2 regions of the Bacillus sp. N5-665 genome follow, and region 2 is predicted to be linked to the other one. Evidence: a T-box and tRNA genes for the amino acid it is inferred to sense, from the RefSeq annotation. Region 2 holds a T-box; the other holds one or more tRNA genes.
The links. The T-box of region 2 lies ahead of trpS (tryptophan--tRNA ligase). A T-box ahead of a tRNA ligase gene usually reads a tRNA of that ligase, here a tRNA-Trp.

Region 1: it has a tRNA-Trp gene. The T-box ahead of trpS (tryptophan--tRNA ligase) is inferred to sense a tRNA for this amino acid. The anticodon was not compared.

What each region holds. Positions count from the first base shown of each region.
Region 1 covers NZ_CP093325.1:4,998,579-5,004,896, forward strand. The annotation lists tRNA gene MNO09_RS28200 (tRNA-Gly) at 1-49, opposite strand, end outside; gene MNO09_RS28205 (DsbA family protein) at 164-814, opposite strand; gene MNO09_RS28210 (transglycosylase domain-containing protein) at 1,003-1,779, opposite strand; gene MNO09_RS28215 (NUDIX hydrolase) at 2,207-2,668, opposite strand; gene MNO09_RS28220 (YebC/PmpR family DNA-binding transcriptional regulator) at 2,817-3,536, opposite strand; gene MNO09_RS28225 (DUF3884 family protein) at 3,885-4,205, shown strand; tRNA gene MNO09_RS28230 (tRNA-Leu) at 4,550-4,631, opposite strand; tRNA gene MNO09_RS28235 (tRNA-Cys) at 4,641-4,711, opposite strand; tRNA gene MNO09_RS28240 (tRNA-Gly) at 4,726-4,800, opposite strand; tRNA gene MNO09_RS28245 (tRNA-Gln) at 4,806-4,880, opposite strand; tRNA gene MNO09_RS28250 (tRNA-His) at 4,944-5,019, opposite strand; tRNA gene MNO09_RS28255 (tRNA-Trp) at 5,039-5,112, opposite strand; tRNA gene MNO09_RS28260 (tRNA-Tyr) at 5,120-5,203, opposite strand; tRNA gene MNO09_RS28265 (tRNA-Thr) at 5,214-5,289, opposite strand; tRNA gene MNO09_RS28270 (tRNA-Phe) at 5,308-5,383, opposite strand; tRNA gene MNO09_RS28275 (tRNA-Asp) at 5,393-5,468, opposite strand; tRNA gene MNO09_RS28280 (tRNA-Met) at 5,472-5,548, opposite strand; tRNA gene MNO09_RS28285 (tRNA-Val) at 5,573-5,648, opposite strand; tRNA gene MNO09_RS28290 (tRNA-Glu) at 5,653-5,727, opposite strand; tRNA gene MNO09_RS28295 (tRNA-Ser) at 5,745-5,836, opposite strand; tRNA gene MNO09_RS28300 (tRNA-Asn) at 5,839-5,913, opposite strand; rRNA gene rrf (5S ribosomal RNA) at 5,922-6,037, opposite strand; rRNA gene MNO09_RS28310 (23S ribosomal RNA) at 6,139-6,318, opposite strand, start outside.
Region 2 covers NZ_CP093325.1:4,355,696-4,362,013, reverse strand. The annotation lists gene fabF (beta-ketoacyl-ACP synthase II) at 1-596, shown strand, start outside; gene MNO09_RS24985 (DUF2268 domain-containing putative Zn-dependent protease) at 703-1,491, shown strand; gene MNO09_RS24980 (YjbA family protein) at 1,635-2,381, shown strand; gene trpS (tryptophan--tRNA ligase) at 2,664-3,653, opposite strand; T-box leader at 3,728-3,944, opposite strand; gene MNO09_RS24970 (DUF3899 domain-containing protein) at 4,050-4,430, opposite strand; gene MNO09_RS24965 (peptide ABC transporter substrate-binding protein) at 4,750-6,318, shown strand, end outside.

The DNA of each region.
Region 1 (6,318 bases), 640 kb from region 2:
CTCGACCAGAGCTTGGAAGGCTCTTGTTTTACCACTAAACTACACCCGCAAATATGAAAAAAATATAAGATATTAGAATAACTTATGTAAAGTAGTATAGCATGTAAAAAAAACGGAAGCAAGAATTTTATCGAAAAAAGTCGAAAAAGTGATGAGATACTCATCACTTTTTCAATTCTTTATCAATCGCCTTCTTCATACTATCGAAATCAGGGTTTGCAAGATTTCCGTTTATATATACTGAAGGAGCACCTTGAACTTTTAATTTTTGAGCACGATCTGAATCTTTACGTACTTTTTCTTTTATTTCTTTACTGTGTAAATCTTTCTTAAATTGTTCTACATCAACTTTCGGAAGCTTCTCTTTCACAATGTTAAGAAGTAATTCTTCTGTAATCCATTCTTCCGTGTCTTTCTTTTGACTTTGATAAATTTCATCATAGAAAATCCAGAATGAATCTTGATCTTGTTTATAAATTGCTTCACCAGCTGCTGCACCTAAATCAGAGTCTTTTCCGATAAATGGGAAGTTAATAAAGTATAACTGCACTTTACCTTTATCAATATACTCTTCTTTTAATCGTGGTAATACTGTTACATCCCAAGTACGACACGCAGGACATTTGAAGTCTCCAAATTCAACTACCTTAACTGGTGCATCATCTTTCCCTAAAGATTGTTGTGTGGAATAAGCAAACATCTCATTCCCTTTATCTTTTTTGTCATTTATGATGCTATACGCAATTGTTCCGATTACAATTAATACTGCGATAGAAAAAACTACACCAAGAGCCATGAGTTTATTTGATTTCATATACATTCCTCTTTAAATTCATATTCTGTATACAGCATTGTACACAATACACATAATATCAACACTTATATACGTCACGCAATGAACACGCTCACATAAATTACAAAAATACAATAATTGTGACGATATTGTGTCACAATTTGTCACAATTTATTCAAAAAAAAGAAGCTCCTATGTAGGAGCTTCCTTTAGCTTACTGCTTTTTCGCGCGCATTATTTAACATCGACTGCTCTGTTTTTATATCATGACGAATTACTAATTTCTCACTAACTGCTTGCACATACTCATCATGATTGATATAGCCTTCCTTCTCCATCAATCTCAAAACGACATTTCGTCTCTCTACGGCCTTATCATAATTTTGTGCAGGTGAGTAATAAGCAGGTGCTTTTACTACAGCAGCCATCATTGCACTTTCAGCCAGCGTTAATTGGTCCACCTTTTTACCGAAGTAAAGGTTTGCCGCTTTTTCAATTCCCCATGCTCCTTCTCCGTAATAAATATTACTTACATACAATTTTAAAATTTCATCCTTCGTAAATGTACGTTCAATTTTTTTCGTATAGAAAATCTCTTTCCACTTACGAGAAAATGTACGTTCATTCGTTAAAAAAGCATTTTTGGATAACTGCTGTGTAATTGTGCTTCCGCCTTGCACAACACCACCAGCCTTTATATTCTCAACAGACGCTCTGACAATCGCTATATAATCTAAACCATTATGATGATAAAACCTTTTATCTTCTGTCGCAATAAATGCATGTGTTAATGATTCTGGCACCTCTAACTTAGCCGGTACATGTAATTTACTAATATCACTTTGCTCGATCATTACATTTCCAACGAATAATAATGTACAACTTAACAATAATAATAAAATAATGGCTTTATAAAAGAATTTAGTCATTGGATTTAATGCAACTTTTTGATGATAGTTCACCCTAGATAATACTCGTTCTTTCATCTTGAACACCTCTTTTCCACACAGCATATAACTCTTACTTTAAGAATACCTTGTTGTAAAAAAACATCCCATCGATTTCTCTTACACGTACCTTACATCATTGTAAGGTATAAAAAAGTATTGTATCACAGTCTTTTTTTATCTACTATTCATCTGAAATATTGAATATAGATTATGCTAAACCAATAGCAGAGTATACCTTAAGCCTATACTTCCCTATTAAAACACCCTATTTTCATTATATCATCTACAAATATATATATTTGTAAGTATCTAGTAATCTAAATGTATACAATATATCATACATTATACAGAACAAACGTTCTAAAAATCAACACTAGCACTATTATTATTTTGACCTTTTTCTTAAACAGTATACAAAAAAGAGTAGTGATTTGATTGTATCTCAAACCGGCTACTCTTTTCTTTACAATCTACCTATTAAATTATACGGCTGCACTTCCCACGTTTCGTACGGAATACAATGTGTTGCTCTCATCGCATCAAGCGTTCTGGATTTCATATGAGGACGCGTTAAGTACTCATCTATGTTCTCTTCATCTAAAGCAACAAATTTAGCCTCTTGTATTTCTTCAGGTTGAATTTTTATTTCACCACTCACATATGCGACTTTAAAAACAACAGATAAAATATGCATAGAAGCATTATAGTAAACACCTGTAACTCCGATAGGCTTCACCGTTAAACCCGTTTCCTCAAACATTTCCCTACAAACAGCTTGATCGAGCGCTTCTCCTTCTTCCACCTGTCCTCCTGGCAACTCCCACGTATCCGATCGCCAATGTACTTTAGCCAATAACACTTCGTCTTTTTCATTTGTTAAATAACCTGCTACAGCAACGATATGTTTTGGTGTTTTATGTTCCATATTAAGCCTCCTAGCAATAATGAATATTTCACATATCCCTATAAGCATATTCCCTGTCTACAACAAAATACCTTTACTAATTCATCCTCTTAATTAACTTCATGAAAAAAAGCCCCTATCCGTTAAATGAACAGGGGCTTCTATCGTATTATTCTCCTAAGTCTACGTTGTGGTAAACTTGTTGCACATCTTCTAGATCTTCTAATGCATCAACCATTTTTTCAAATTGTACTTGAGCATCTTCAGGAAGTTCTACATCACTTTGTGCAAGCATTGTTAATTCTGCAACTGTGAATTCTTCAACACCAGCATCTTTAAGTGCAGATTGTACGGAATGGAATTGATCAGGTTCAGCATACACGATAACAGAATCTTCTTCTTCTAGAATGTCACGTGCATCAACATCTGCTTCCATTAAAATTTCAAGAACTTCATCTGATGTTTTACCTTCAAGACCGATAACAGCTGTCGCATCAAACATGTAAGCTACAGAACCGTTTACACCCATGTTACCACTGTTTTTGCTAAATGCAGCTCGTACATCTGCTGCAGTACGGTTTACGTTATTTGTAAGTGTATCTACAATTACCATAGATCCGTTTGGTCCGAATCCTTCATAACGAAGCTCGTCATAATTTTCTTCTGAACCGCCTTTTGCCTTTTCAACTGCACGATCAATAATTGTTCTTGGTACGTTGTATGTTTTCGCACGTTCTAATACAACTCTAAGCGCTTGGTTTGATTCTGGATCTGGCTCGCCTTGTTTTGCTGCCACATAAATTTCACGTCCAAATTTCGCGTATATACGGCTTGTATTTGCATCTTTTGATGCTTTTTTTTCTTTAATATTATTCCATTTACGACCCATACTTTCCACTCTCTTTCCCGTTTTAAATCTACATAAAAATATTAATATAAAATATAACGTGTATTCAACACATTTTTAAAAGAAATATAAAAAGTTCATTTTTGATTCATATTACAGACATAATATAAATTACTATCATTTTTTTCTATCCGCAAGTTATATTATACATGAATTCCTACATTTATCACGAATTTTAGAATTACATAACATAATTTAACAAAAGAGACTCTAACATTTCTGTTAGAGTCTTTTTACATCGCCGATTCCCATAATATTTCCTTAATTACTTTCTATTGCTGTATAATTAAAATAGGAAAAAATTTGAAGGAAAGATAGGGGAGAGTAATTATGACACATTCAAATGAGAAAAAAGCACATGGTCTTAAAGGGATAGGAGAAAAGCTAAACCCAACTATCTATCAAGTGAGATTCATGAAATTAGATGAACCAATTCACTTTGAGTCGTTTCCTGAATTAAAGGAATTAGGGGACTGGTTGAGTACTTCAACGCAAATGTGGTCGTGCCACTCAACTATGTACAAGTACAACAGAGAAGAATTTGAAAAGAAGTTTTTAGAAATTACGAAATTAACAGCTGATCATGTGCTAATATCTACTGGTGGTGTCGGATTTAACTTCATGTCACCAGGATGGGGAGATTCTCTATAAAATGGAACTAAAAGGATAAAAATGAATATTCGTTTTTATCCTTTTAGTGTTTCGCAGTTTACTCCAACTGAAGTGTATCGTATGGGCTTTGATAGAGAAAAATTTTTAAAAGTAAATAAGGTGGATCGATTTTTAACGTTCAGTCGTTCAAGCAAACGTTTTATTTTATTGTATGGGTCTTAAATTTCGAAGTTGGCAATCAGTATAGAATATTTTCATTCAGCTTCCGATTATAATATTCTACGTTTACTCACCGCACATTTTTTATGCTTATTTTATCGCGCGAAGAAAACACAAAAAAACTCTATACAATTAGTATAGAGTTTTTTTTACGCCGTTCGTGATACCGATGGTCGGGGTCGAACCGACACTCCCGAAGGAACACGATTTTGAGTCGTGCGCGTCTGCCAATTCCGCCACATCGGCACAAAAGAAAGGCGGCAACCGGATTTGAACCGGTGGTAAAGGTTTTGCAGACCTCTGCCTTACCACTTGGCTATGCCGCCATGTTAAATTTTATTGGAGCGGAAGACGGGATTCGAACCCGCGACCCCAACCTTGGCAAGGTTGTATTCTACCACTGAACTACTTCCGCAAAAATGGCTGGGCTAGCTGGATTCGAACCAGCGCATGACGGAGTCAAAGTCCGTTGCCTTACCGCTTGGCTATAGCCCATCGATTTCTTACTTAATTATATGTAAGTATCCATTAGATTATTTGTAATTTTTAAAATAAAAATGGGGCGACTGATGGGAATCGAACCCACGAATGCCGGAGCCACAATCCGGTGCGTTAACCACTTCGCCACAACCGCCATGTTGTGTAAATATATTTGGCAGGGGCAGTAGGAATCGAACCCACACTGGAGGTTTTGGAGACCTCAGTTCTACCTTTAAACTATGCCCCTATGTAAATGGTGGAGGGGGGCAGATTCGAACTGCCGAACCCGAAGGAGCGGATTTACAGTCCGCCGCGTTTAGCCACTTCGCTACCCCTCCGAAACTTACATGGTGCCGGCTAGAGGACTTGAACCCCCAACCTACTGATTACAAGTCAGTTGCTCTACCAATTGAGCTAAGCCGGCGTATTTTATTAAAATAAATGGTGGCTCGGGACGGAATCGAACCGCCGACACGAGGATTTTCAGTCCTCTGCTCTACCGACTGAGCTACCGAGCCTTATTAAAATGGCGGTCCCGACCGGGGTCGAACCGGCGATCTCCTGCGTGACAGGCAGGCATGTTAACCACTACACCACGGGACCATTTGGTTGCGGGGACAGGATTTGAACCTGCGACCTTCGGGTTATGAGCCCGACGAGCTACCGTGCTGCTCCACCCCGCGACAATACTATTTATATAATTTATATGGTGGAGGATGACGGGATCGAACCGCCGACCCCCTGCTTGTAAGGCAGGTGCTCTCCCAGCTGAGCTAATCCTCCAAAGTGGTGACCCGTACGGGATTCGAACCCGTGTTACCGCCGTGAAAGGGCGGTGTCTTAACCACTTGACCAACGGGCCAAATATTATAAATCCTATGGCGGAGAGCAAGGGATTCGAACCCTTGATACGCTTGTGACGTATACACGATTTCCAATCGTGCTCCTTCGGCCAACTCGGACAGCTCTCCAATGGCTCCGCAGGTAGGAATCGAACCTACGACCGATCGGTTAACAGCCGATAGCTCTACCGCTGAGCTACTGCGGAATAATATTGCCTGGCAACGTCCTACTCTCACAGGGACAAGGTCCCAACTACCATCGGCGCTAGAGAGCTTAACTTCCGTGTTCGGTATGGGAACGGGTGTGACCTCTCTGCCATCATTACCAGACATTATTCTTTTGAGACAATCATTATTATAACTTATTTACTTTAAAAGTCAACAAGTTTTTTTATGTTCTCTCAAAACTAGATAACATTGCTACATATTATATGGTTAAGTCCTCGATCTATTAGTATTCGTCAGCTCCACATGTCACCATGCTTCCACCTCGAACCTATCAACCTGATCATCTTTCAGGGATCTTACTAGCTTACGCTATGGGAAATCTCATCTTGAGGGGGGCTTCATGCTTAGATGCTTTCAGCACTTATCCCTTCCGCACATAGCTA
Region 2 (6,318 bases):
CAGCAACAGCTTGCCGTCCATTTGATAAAAATCGTAGCGGTTTCGTAATGGGTGAAGGTTCAGGTATTTTAATTCTTGAAGAATTAGAGCACGCATTAGCTCGTGGTGCTCACATTTATGCGGAAATCGCTGGTTATGGTGCAACTGGCGATGCATTCCATATTACAATGCCGGCTCCTGGCGGTGAAGGCGGCGTGCGTGCAATGCGTCAAGCTTTAGCGGATGCAGGTCTACAGCCAGAAGATATTGATTACATTAATGCGCACGGTACAAGTACGGATGCGAATGAAAAGTATGAAACGATGGCAATTAAAGAAACGTTCGGTGAGCATGCGTACAAAGTAGCAATTAGCTCAACGAAATCAATGACAGGTCACTTATTAGGAGCAGCTGGTGCTGTTGAAGCGATCTTCTCAATTAAATCAATTACAGACGGAGTAATCCCTCCAACAATTAACTATGAAACACCAGATCCAGAATGTGACTTAGATTACGTACCGAATAAAGCGAGACAACAAGAAGTAAATGCAGTATTAAGTAACTCACTAGGATTCGGTGGTCATAACGCAGTATTAGTATTTAAATCGTATAAATAATAGATGAAATAAGGAGTTTTTTCGTAGCATATTACGAAAAAACTCCTTATTTATTTTTACGCCTTTTTCTCCTTTTGCATATACATAAGAAAAAGGAGGGATAAAGATGGGGATTGTTGAAACTGCTGAGTGGTTACATCTATATTATGGACGGCCAGAAAAGCTGTGTGAGAAGTTTACGAAGTATATCCCGCTGCCAAAAGAAAGATTGTATCGCTTTTTAATTTCTAAAGGTATGTATCGCCCGGTTATGCGAGGAGAACAGGAAATTAAAGAGTTAGAGAAAAAGGAAATTTGGAAAGAGTTACGTACGGAGTATGAGAAACTAAAAAATTGGTTAAAAGGTCCAGATGTCCCTGTCTTTATTTTATTATCAGATTCCTATAATCGAACTGTACAAGAAGAGTATAACGGTAGGGCTGGATTATCTATGCGTCATGTTATTTTCTTATTCGTATGTGGACGGAATTCGGTGGAAGAATTAAAGGTGTTATTGGCGCATGAATATCATCACATATGCAGGTTACATCAAATTGAGACGAAAGAAACAGAATATACATTACTTGATACGATGATTATGGAAGGGCTAGCTGAGCAAGCGGTAACGGAAAGATATTCAGAAAAAAACAATGCACCGTGGACGACGTATCTTTCAAAAGAAGAGGCTATTTATTATTGGAAAAATGTTGTACATGAAAGAATAAGTATAAAACGAGGAACAAGGGAGCACGACATCTTATTAAATGGATTTCACTCTTATCCGAAGATGCTTGGTTATGCGCTTGGATTTCATATTGTCAAAGATTGTGTAACATTGGAAGGAGAAGATACACTTTCTTTATTATCTATAGATGCAAAAGAAATATTGAATAAAGCAAATACATTTCATATATAAAAAACAGGAGCTCTATTTCCTGTTTTTTTTAGTATTAATAGAAGAAGAAATAATAATTAGAATATATTTCCTTAGGTGGAATAAAGTTAAGAAAAATTGAACATAATGATTGATACAAACAGTAGTGAAGTGAGGGGTAGTGAATGTTATATCTACATGATGTATGGGTAAATTGGTTTGAAGGTGAAGAGAATGGGTATAACGTTTGTCATTTTTACGAATGGCGGAAAGATGATACGATTGAGCTATTAGATCAAGTGCCATTATTAAAAGTAGATGCCACATTATATCATTACATCGAGGACGAATTGTTAGAGCTTCCGCAAAAAATGTTGGAAGACGTACATCATAAGGCATATATTCGTAAAAATCATGAACGTTTGCAGCAAGAGTATTGCTTTGTTGTTACAGATGGAAAAGGAATTATTGCGATCGACACAATTGGTTACAATGTACCAATTCGAAAGAGCAGACTTATACCGCGCCAAGAGCAGATGGTATATGAGATGGTAGAAAACGTACAAGCAGAAAAGTATGAGTTCCAAGTAGAAGAAATGGAAAAAGAACATCATATTTTATCACCATCACCTTTCATTATGAATGGCTTAACTCGTAAAGAAAGACAGCTGAAACAATTATTATTTATGGCGTTAGATCAATTACATACAACGAAAAACACAGCGGAAATTCGCTATTGGTTCACAGAGTGGGATCCATCAGCATACGGAATGGTTCAACATATGGAATTTGAAGATATTTGGGCTAAACTGTATGATGAAGCGAAAACAGGCTGGTCTGAGAAGCACGAACAATTATGCGAGCGTCTTGTAAAAGGACAGCCATTTTTTGAAAAGTTATGGGAAATGGAAAACGAGCAAAAGGTAAATTAAAAAAACCGCCAATTGGCGGTTTTTTTAATTTGTTGTAACTTAGCTCCGGCTCCTAGCCCTTCGCGTCTAAGAACCTTCCGCATAAGAAGACAAAAAGCGTCTTCTATGCGAAAGAACCCTAGCTAGTCAGAGCTGAACGAGCCGCTTCCGCTTTATATAGAAATCCAGCTCCAGCGGCAAGAATGTTCGGTGGCTTCGCGCCTTCCTGCGAGGCAAAACCCGCCTCTACGTCAGGAGCTCCATCCCCCTCACATTCTGAACGAGCCGCTTCCGCTTTATAAGTTACCTACGTTTTCTACTTAGTCCCATTGCGTTTTCTACTTTGCGTAGTTGTTTGAATGCAACGCGGTTTGCTTTTTCTGCACCTTTGTCTAGAATTTCGTCTAGTTCTGGTGAGTTGATTAGTTCGTTATATTTGTCTTGGATTGGACGAATTGCTTCTACGACTACTTGTGCTAGGTCGCCTTTGAAGTCGCCGTATCCTTTTCCTTCGTACATTGCTTCGATTTCTTCAACTGTTTTTCCAGAGAATGAAGAGTAGATTGTTAATAAGTTAGAGATGCCAGGTTTGTTTTCTTTATCAAATTTCACGATACCTTCAGAATCAGTTACAGCACTTTTAATTTTCTTTTCAATTGTTTTTGGTTCATCAAGCATACTGATCATTGCTTTTGGATTCGGATCAGATTTGCTCATTTTTTTCGTAGGTTCTGTTAATGACATAACGCGAGCTCCTACTTTTGGAATACGAATTTCAGGGACAGTGAACACTTCACGGAAGCGTTTGTTGAAACGCTCTGCTAGGTCGCGTGTTAATTCCATATGTTGTTTTTGATCATCACCAACAGGTACGATTTCAGTGTTGTAAAGTAAAATATCAGCAGCCATTAATGGTGGATACGTTAGTAATCCAGCTGGAACTGAATCTCTACCAGAAGATTTATCTTTATATTGCGTCATACGCTCTAATTCTCCAACGTAAGCAACTGATTGCATAATCCATCCTAGTTGAGCGTGTGCTGGTACTTCTGATTGTACAAATAGAGTAGCTTTTTCAGGATCGATGCCACATGCTACATAAAGTGCAGCAAGACTGCGAATGTTTTTACGAAGTTGTACGGGATCTTGAGGTACTGTAATCGCGTGTTGGTTTACAATACAGAAATAACAGTCGTGTTCATTTTGAAGCTCTGTAAATTGCTTCATAGCTCCTAAATAGTTTCCAAGTGTAATCGTTCCACTCGGCTGAATACCAGAAAAGATAACTGACATAAGTAATTCCTCCTAAATTTGAATGCGTGATGGGGAAGAGAAGGCAAACAAAAAAGCCCATTCATCCCAAAAACTATAGGGACGAATGGACCGCGGTACCACCCTAATTATTTCACTACTGTGAAATCTCTCTAATCCATAATAACGTTTGGATATAACGCCAAAGCCTACTACTTTCGGTTCGGTTTGGTGCTCAAAAGCCCATTCCATACTGCGCAATTACTTGTTCACACCAGCCACAAGCTCTCTGAAATTGCCTCAATATGTACTCTTCTTTATCATCGCATACATATAAATTTATTTATTGTTACCTAAGCTCTTTTAATATGAAAGAACTAAAGTTTTATAACAAAATGTTTTGCTGATTATTATATCATATGGGATAGTGTTTGCAAACTACATCAAAATAGTAAAGCTAATGAGGGTCGAGAACAACCCAAGAACGATACCGGTAATGCAAATTGGATACGTCCATTTGAATGAATATGTTTTATAAATACGTTCTTTCTTATCGACAGGTTCCTCTACTTCTTCAATTAAAGACTCAATTTTTTTGTTCGTACCAAATACTCTTTGGAAGGCGTAAATTGTTACGTTAAAAAATCCATTTTGAAATATGAATAAAAAACCGCCTATAAGAATAAAAAATAGTGCGACATAAAACGATATGTTGACAAAATTCAACAAAAATTGCGATGAAACGAGGAATGCGCCAATACTAGAAGCGATTATCGCTATGAAAATTAGTATACAAGTATGAAAAAAAACTTTATTCAAAATGTTCCCCTCCGTCAAAATATTACTAGAATTATTATACTATAAAAGCTATAATATGTACTAGAATTAATTTTTTGAAAATTATACGCAATTAAAGGTCTGATTTCAAGATGATGGTAGCAATGTTAACGTATCCCTTTACAAAAAAATAAAAAAATAAATATTTTATTAAAAATTTTAACAAAAAAACAAAAAACTATATTCACAATTGTTATATTATATGTATAATGAAAATTGTAGAAACTTGGAGATTATTCTTTCAATTCTACTTTTTTACAAGTGAGGGTACAGGAAGTGCAATTAGGGGAGGCAACACAACATGAAGAAAAAGATACCGTTATTACTTGCATCGACGTTAACTGCAAGTATGTTGCTTGGCGCGTGTAGCTACCAAAAAGATGACGCAAAAGCAAAAGGGAAAGAAAATGCTACGAGTAGTAGTAATGGAAAGCAGATTCTTAATTTAACAGAGTTATCTGAAATTCCGTCAATGGATGCATCATTAGCATCTGATTCTGCATCTTCTACAGCATTAAATAATACGATGGAAGGTTTATATCGTATCGGCAAAGATCAAAAGAGAATGCCAGGAGTTGCTGAAGATGTTCAAAAGTTAGATGATGGGAAGAAATACATATTTAAATTAAGAAAAGATGCGAAATGGTCGAATGGGGAACCTGTAACAGCAAAAGACTTTGTGTATTCATGGAAAAGAGCAGTAAATCCAGATACAAAAGCGACGTATTCGTACATTATGTTCGACATTAAAAATGCAGAGAAGATTCATAAAAAAGAATTACCTGCTGACCAATTAGGTGTAAAGGCAATTGATGACTATACATTAGAAGTGGAATTAGATAATCCCGTTCCTTACTTTGTTGATTTAACAGTGTATCCAGTATTTTATCCACTAAATGAAAACTTTGTAAAGGCACAAGGTGAGAAGTTTGGATTAGAGGCAAATACAACATTATATAATGGGCCATTTGTTATGAGTGATTGGAAACATGAACAAAGCTTCCAGTTTAAGAAAAACCCATCATATTGGGATAATAAAACGGTTAAAATCGAAGAAATTAACTTTAATATTGTAAAAAATACATCTACTGATGTAAATTTATATGAGACAAACTCGATTGATCGTGCGGCTCTATCTTCAGAATTTGTTGATAAGTTTAGACAAAGCTCAGAATTCCACACAAGAAAAGAAGCAGGGGTTGCTTACTTAAGATTTAATCAAAGTAATCAATACTTAAGCAATAAAAACTTAAGAAAAGCAATTTCAATGTCCTTTGACCGTGATAACATTGCGAAAGTTATTTTGAATAATGGTGCAATTGGAGCTTATGGATTTGTTGGAAAAGATTTCGCTGAAGGTCCGAATAAAAAAGATTTCCGAGCTGAAAATGGAAAGTTAGTTGAAACAGATCCAAAAGAAGCGAAAAAGCTGTGGGAAACAGCGAAGAAAGAGCTTGGCACTGATAAAATCGAACTAGAATTCTTAAACTTCGATAATGAAGATGCGAAAAAAGTTGGTGAATTCTTAAAAGGTGAGATGGAAAAGAACTTACCAGGTTTATCGATTAAAATTAAACAGCAGCCATTCGCACAAAAAAATAAATTAGAAGATTCTCAGCAATATGATATTGCGTTTGGTATTTGGGGACCAGATTTCCCAGATCCAATTTCATATTTAGATATGTTTGTTACGAATGGTTCTCAAAATAAAACAGGCTATTCTAATCAGAAATATGATGAGTTAATTCTAAAAGCTAAAACAGATACAAAAGATTTACAAGCACGCTGGGACAACCTATTAGAAGTAGAGAAGATGTTAATTAAAGAGGATGCTGTTATCACTCCAATCTTCCAAAAAGGTTCAGCGTAT